2 regions of the Bacillus sp. UNC322MFChir4.1 genome follow, and region 1 is predicted to be linked to the other one. Evidence: a T-box and tRNA genes for the amino acid it is inferred to sense, from the RefSeq annotation. Region 1 holds a T-box; the other holds one or more tRNA genes.
The links. A T-box is a leader RNA that pairs with one kind of tRNA and senses whether it is charged. The one in region 1 lies ahead of asnS (asparagine--tRNA ligase), so its partner is inferred to be a tRNA-Asn.
Positions count from the first base shown of each region.

Region 2: it encodes a tRNA-Asn, which carries the amino acid that the T-box ahead of asnS (asparagine--tRNA ligase) is inferred to sense. The anticodon was not compared.

Region 1 is NZ_JQKQ01000014.1:115,384-118,785, forward strand. Features, by position in the region: gene BR72_RS07790 (hypothetical protein) at 18-611, opposite strand; gene asnS (asparagine--tRNA ligase) at 614-2,005, opposite strand; T-box leader at 2,056-2,309, opposite strand; gene BR72_RS07800 (DUF4179 domain-containing protein) at 2,377-3,402, opposite strand, start outside; gene BR72_RS07805 (sigma-70 family RNA polymerase sigma factor) at 3,401-3,402, opposite strand, start outside.
Region 2 is NZ_JQKQ01000022.1:38,698-42,099, forward strand. Features, by position in the region: gene BR72_RS09825 (Tex family protein) at 1-1,061, shown strand, start outside; gene cmpA (cortex morphogenetic protein CmpA) at 1,140-1,253, opposite strand; gene BR72_RS09830 (SprT family protein) at 1,361-1,807, shown strand; tRNA gene BR72_RS09835 (tRNA-Asn) at 1,931-2,005, shown strand; tRNA gene BR72_RS09840 (tRNA-Ser) at 2,014-2,104, shown strand; tRNA gene BR72_RS09845 (tRNA-Glu) at 2,111-2,182, shown strand; gene BR72_RS09850 (hypothetical protein) at 2,285-2,584, opposite strand; gene BR72_RS09855 (hypothetical protein) at 2,676-2,900, opposite strand; gene BR72_RS09860 (L-lactate dehydrogenase) at 3,239-3,402, shown strand, end outside.

The sequences.
Region 1 (3,402 bases):
CAGCTCATCTGTTTTTACTACTCTATTTTAAACGTCTCTGCAACTTTTTTTGAGGCTTCTTTCAAATCATAAAACTCAACACGTTCTTTCTCTGGCGTATCCTTGTGCCCAATTACAACTTCTCCGTCATCTTCTATCCAAACAAAGTATTTTCCAATTGATCCATCACTATAATCAATAGACATATTGTAATGAATAGCCGATTTAGCTTCTTTATCTAATGAGAGTGTTTTCGGTTCATCGCCGTTTTCCTCAAGTCCAACTTGCTCCATCGCTGATACAAGCTGCTTTATATCATCTGCTTTTTTCAATACTTTCGTGCCTTTTGTTTTCGTAGATGTTAGCTGAATTTCCTTTACTTCTTTCCCTTGAAACGTAACAACCGCTGCCTCTTGTGATGTTGGAACTACTTTTTCTTGTTTCTCTTTTTCCTTTCCACACGCACTTAAACTGATTAGCATGATCGCTAAGAAACACATCATTCTTTTTTTCACAAATTCAGCTCCTTTCTCTTCTACGTAATGTTTCTCTTTATTACGCATCTCTCCCTGCTCAAAAAAAGAAAAAGGTATATCAATCAGCTTAATCGCTGTTGATATACCTTTTTTCAATCTTAAAACTCCGCAGAACCTGGTGTTCTTGGGAATGGAATTACGTCACGAATATTCGCCATACCAGTGATGTACATTAAGAAACGTTCGAAACCTAAACCAAATCCAGCATGTTTTGTACCGCCGTATTTTCTAAGCTCTAAGTACCACCAGTAGTCTTCTTCATTCATGCCTAGCTCTTTAATTCTGTCTACTAAAAGATCCATTCTTTCTTCACGTTGACTTCCGCCGATTAATTCGCCGATGCCAGGAACAAGTAAGTCTGTTGCAGCTACTGTTTTGCCATCTTCGTTTAAGCGCATGTAGAACGCTTTAATATCTTTTGGATAGTCTGTTACGAATACAGGACGTTTGAATACTTCTTCTGATAAGTATCTTTCGTGCTCCGTTTGTAAATCAATTCCCCATTCTACTGGGTATTTGAATTCTGCACCAGATTTTTGAAGCACTTCAATTGCTTCTGTGTACGTGATGCGTCCGAAATCAGAGTTGATTACGTTATTCATGCGCTCTAGAACTGTTTTATCAACAAAGCTGTTGAAGAATTCCATTTCTTCTGGTGCATGCTCTAATACGTATTTCATTGCATATTTCAGCATATCTTCTGTCAAATTCATTACATCTTCTAATTCAGCAAATGCAATCTCAGGCTCAAGCATCCAGAACTCAGCAGCGTGGCGAGTTGTGTTAGAGTTTTCAGCACGGAATGTCGGGCCGAATGTGTATACATCACGGAATGCTAATGCATATGCTTCCGCATTCAACTGTCCACTTACTGTTAAGTTTGTTTCTTTGCCGAAGAAGTCTTTTGAGTCGTCTACTTGTCCATCTTCACCTTTTGGTACATTGTTCATATCATGCGTTGTTACGCGGAACATTTCACCTGCACCTTCAGTATCACTTCCTGTAATAATTGGTGTATGAACGTGTACAAAGCCGCGCTCTTGGAAGAATTGATGAAGCGCAAATGCTGCGATAGAACGTACGCGGAACGTTGCTGAGAATGCATTCGTTCTTGGACGTAAATGAGCGATTGTACGTAAATATTCAAACGTGTGACGTTTCTTTTGTAATGGGTAATCAGAATCTGATAATCCCTCGATTTCGATTTTGTTCGCTTTAATTTCAAACGGCTGCTTTGCAGTTGGCGTCGCGATTAACGTTCCCTCTACTTTAACAGATGAGCTTAATGGAAGCTTCGTAATTTCAGCAAAGTTATCTAATTCCGTATCGAAAACGATTTGAACGCTTTTAAAGAAGCTACCGTCGTTTAATTCGATAAAACCAAATACTTTTGAATCACGTAAGTTACGGATCCAACCTGATACTTGTACTTTTTGGTCTACATACTTATCAGTTTCTCTATACAGACTTTTTACTAATGTGTTTTCCATGTTGAAATTCTCCTTTACATATATTTAAATACAAAAAAACCTTCCATCCATAAAGGGACGAAAGGTTAAACTTCGCGGTACCACCCAATTTGTCATAAAGACCAACTCTAACTCGTATGTATTACACATACTTCCCGGTTTGTAACAGGCCGGATTCCCGTCTAAGTCTACTCTTGAATACACAATTCAATTTCGGTTAGCAACTCCAAGGTGTTCTTCACATATACCGCCTCATCAGGCTCGCACCGTCCCTGACTCGCTTTGGATTATAGTATATACTACTTTTCCTTATCATCGTCATTTTATTTGTTAAACTAAAATTAATGTACTACATTCCTTTGAAAGATGCAAGTTGTCCCTTGTATTGTACTTTATTTTTTAACTAACTCTACTTCTCCAAACTTCTTCATTTGGAGCTTCAATGTATTCGCTTTGTCATAAGAAGTAATCGGGAAATTAACATGGACAGTCGTTTTGTCATTTTTAACATCCATGCTATACCCTTTTGATTTATATTCTTTTCCTGTTTCATCTATAATTTTCATATTCATAAAAGTATTTTCATCTTCTACTACTTCATTAACTGAAAACGTTAGATTAAGCGAAGTTGGATTTGTCTTCGCAGATATAATTTGTATGTTAGACGTTGTTTCTGCTGACTTATATTCAACCGTTGATGTTGTTCCTTCTTTCATTTTAGCGCTGATCGGTAAATTCCATATTCCATCAATTTTTTTCAGTTCATCATTCTCATAAAAAACGTTGACGCTCTCAACTTCTAACACCGCATCTGTCAGTTTAGGAATCGCTCCTTGATTCGATTCAAATACTACATCATATTGCACCTTTCCGTTCTTTCCGTCTATAGATGGATTTTTATCTTCTGCTTTAGACATATATATGTTTTTACCTTTCAAAGGCTTTGTATCTGGAATAGACTCCATAATATATTCACCAGCACCATTTTTTAATCGATAATCAAAAGACACTTCTTTTACTTTTTTCTTGAATATACTTGTATCGTCAAATACCAATTGAAAACTAAATCCTAATTTATTCGTGTCCGCAAAATAACGGTCAAGTGCTACTGTAATCCCTTTATCAATAGCCGTACTATTGCTTTTTTGTGTAAACCCTTCATCAACCGCCCGCTCAATTCCTTTATCATTAAAATGAAATAATTTATTTATATTAGCTCGCACATGCTCATTTGTAAAAACACCACCAGCTATCACAACACAACAAGCCGCGACTGCAAATTTTCTCCATATTACATTTCTTTTCTTTTTCTTCGATTGCATGCGTATCACATCATAGGAACGATCTAAAGACTTTCTAACAATACCAGGCATTTCTTTTTCTTCATGTAGCAAATGCTGAAATTCCTTTTCGAAATT
Region 2 (3,402 bases), on a different contig from region 1:
TTTTAGAAAAGTATGAAGTAGAAGTAATTGCGATTGGAAATGGTACGGCTTCTCGTGAAACGGAAGAATTTATTGTAGATGTACTACAGACAGTTTCTCATGATGTGTTTTATATTATTGTCAATGAAGCGGGGGCAAGTGTATATTCCGCATCAGAATTAGCGAGAGAAGAGTTTCCGAATTTGCAAGTTGAAGAAAGAAGCGCGGTTTCTATAGGGAGACGTTTGCAAGATCCGCTTGCAGAATTAGTAAAGATTGATCCAAAGTCTGTTGGGGTAGGGCAATACCAACATGATGTATCGCAAAAACGGTTGAATGAATCATTAACATTTGTTGTTGAAACAGCTGTAAACCAAGTTGGGGTGAATGTAAATACTGCTTCTGTTTCCTTATTACAATATGTTTCTGGTTTATCAAAAACAGTTGCAAAAAATATTGTGAAAAAACGTGAAGAGAGCGGGAAGTTTACGAAACGTGCTGAACTGAAAGATATACCACGATTAGGTGCAAAGACATATGAACAATGCATCGGATTTTTACGGGTTTTAGAAGGTGAGAATCCACTTGATCGAACAAGCATTCATCCAGAGCAATATAAGAATGTGGAATTGTTAGTGAAAAGTTTAGGGTTATCTATTACAGATGTTGGACAGCCTCATTTGCAAAAACGCTTAGAGGAAGTGGAAGTTTCCTCGTTATCAGAGCAAACGGGCGTTGGTGAACCAACGCTGCGAGACATTATTGATGCCCTTATCCGTCCGGAGCGAGACTTACGTGATGAATTACCGAAGCCGCTTCTTAAAAAAGGTATCTTAAAACTAGAAGATTTAAAACGTGGTATGGAATTAGAAGGTACAGTTCGGAATGTTGTAGATTTCGGTGCTTTTGTTGACATCGGTGTAAAACAAGATGGACTAGTTCATATTTCGAAAATGAGTAAACAGTTTGTAAAACATCCATTAGATATTGTGTCTGTCGGACAAATTGTAAAAGTGTGGGTCGATGATGTTGATATGAAAAAAGGACGCGTCGCTTTATCTATGTTACCGTTAGAAGATTAAAAAGCCACGCCTATGGATGCGTTTATTGTTAGTTGAATGAAAAGGGAGTGGAATATGTTGATCCATTCCCTTTGTTTATTAGGGATGTTGCTTTTTTTTATAAAAAAACCAGCATTCGTTAAGTAATTTGATTTGATAGCGGTTTTTTTCATAATAAGCACGCCGCATTTGTTTGCGAAGCCATGCTGGCATATGAATCCCTCCTTTGATAAGAATGAGGATGGGTATATGTACTATTTAATGTATGCATGAGACCGACGAGACGTGTGGATTTATTTTAATGGGTAGGAGAGATGAGGATGTATGAAGTAGATATTCAGAGATTAGTGGAGGAAGTATCGATAAATTATTTTGCGAGCCCTTTTTTGCATAAGGCGGTGTTTAATAAACGGTTACGTACGACAGGTGGGCGGTATATATTAAGCACTCATAATATAGAACTAAATTATCATTATTATGTAAAGTATGGGGAAAAGGAATTGATTGAAGTAATTAAACATGAGTTATGTCATTATCATTTGCATATTATGGGGAAAGGGTACCAGCATAGAGATAAAGACTTTCGTGAATTATTAAAGCAGGTGAACGCACCGCGTTTTTGTAAAAGAATGTCCGGGAGACAAGTAGAGGTAAAACAATATGTGTATGAATGTATAACGTGTCATTTTCAATATGTAAGAAGACGCAGAGTAAATACAGTTCGTTATGTGTGCGGGAAGTGTAAAGGGAAATTAAAGCAGGTTTAAAAACTCCTTGACACTAAAAAAACAATCCAGTATATTATAAACATGTCACGTCACTACAGAATGTTGTAGGAAGCACTTGACTTAGAAAATGAATTTTTATAAGATATAAATTGTCTTAAATATTCCGCAGTAGCTCAGTGGTAGAGCTATCGGCTGTTAACCGATCGGTCGTAGGTTCGAGTCCTACCTGCGGAGCCATATAATATAGAGAAGTACCCAAGTGGCTCAAGGGGCTCCCCTGCTAAGGGAGTAGATCGCTTACGCGGTGCGAGGGTTCGAATCCCTTCTTCTCTGCCAGAAATTGGCCCGTTGGTCAAGTGGTTAAGACACCGCCCTTTCACGGCGGTAACACGGGTTCGAATCCCGTACGGGTCATACTAAAGAGATAGCATGTGATGCTATCTCTTTTTTTATTTGTCTTGTAGTGATTAATAATGTATCCTCGATCTTACTTTCACTTTCTCATAAATAATAATGTTAAAGTACAATTGCATCAATGCGTTCGCAATTAACGAGGACAATGCGCCCACTATTATTTAGAAATGTAGCAAGACCTGTGCTAAAGTGAAACCCTGCAAAATTTGAAACGGTTAATGGCACGCCATTAATTATAATTTCGTTTACTTTTTTTCCTAACTGAAAGGTGTTTAAAAGGTAACAAATATCTTCAAAATATTTTTCTTTATTTTTTATATATAAAGATTGTATATCTGTATCCTTTACTAAATTTGGGTTAAATATTTTAGGGCTAGCAATATGGTTTATGAAAATTGACATGGTTCTTTCCCTCTTTTTCTTTTGTATATTTCGGATGGAACTATATGTTGAAATGATAAAAGAGAGCTTCAAAAAAGCTCTCTTTTATCAACTAGCTTGCCTCAATTCGAAGCGCTTGAATATCGCGGCAATCTATAAGGATTACGCCGCCTGCTTCATCTCCTTCTGTATCTACAAACGTTGCACAAAAGTTCTGAGGATTAAAATTAACAAAAGTAACATCATCTATAAAGTTTCCATTTAGAAAAATATCTACTTCTGTACCAGGCTGTAAAGTTTCGAGTTGCTCACAGACGCATTTTGTATGCTTATTTATATCAATCAACGCCTTTCAAAATAAATTTTTAATTCAATATATAATATATTTCTAAGCTGAAAAAAGGTGTGGACAAATTATATACAGTTTTGAAGGGAATAGTATGTGAAATTAGGCGTGTATAGATGAAATTGAGATGGATTCCACATTTGATACAATAACTTTCCCCTATCTGTGAAATAATTCACAAATAGGTCAAAAAAATGTGAATACATTCACAAGTAATCGTGCTACAATATGAATGTAAACAAGATAAACAACATAAAAATAGTATTTTAATTATTAACTTAAATGACAATGATAATAATGAGATTGGAAAATAGAGAGGGGATTTTACCATGAAAAAAGGTATTAACCGCGTAGTATTAGTAGGAACAGGAGCTGTAGGCTGTAGCTATGCATATTCTATGATTAACCAAGGTGTAGTTGAAGAGTTTGTTCTTGTTGATGTAAACGAAGCAAAAGCAGAAGGCGAAGCGATGGATTTAAGCCATGCGGTTCC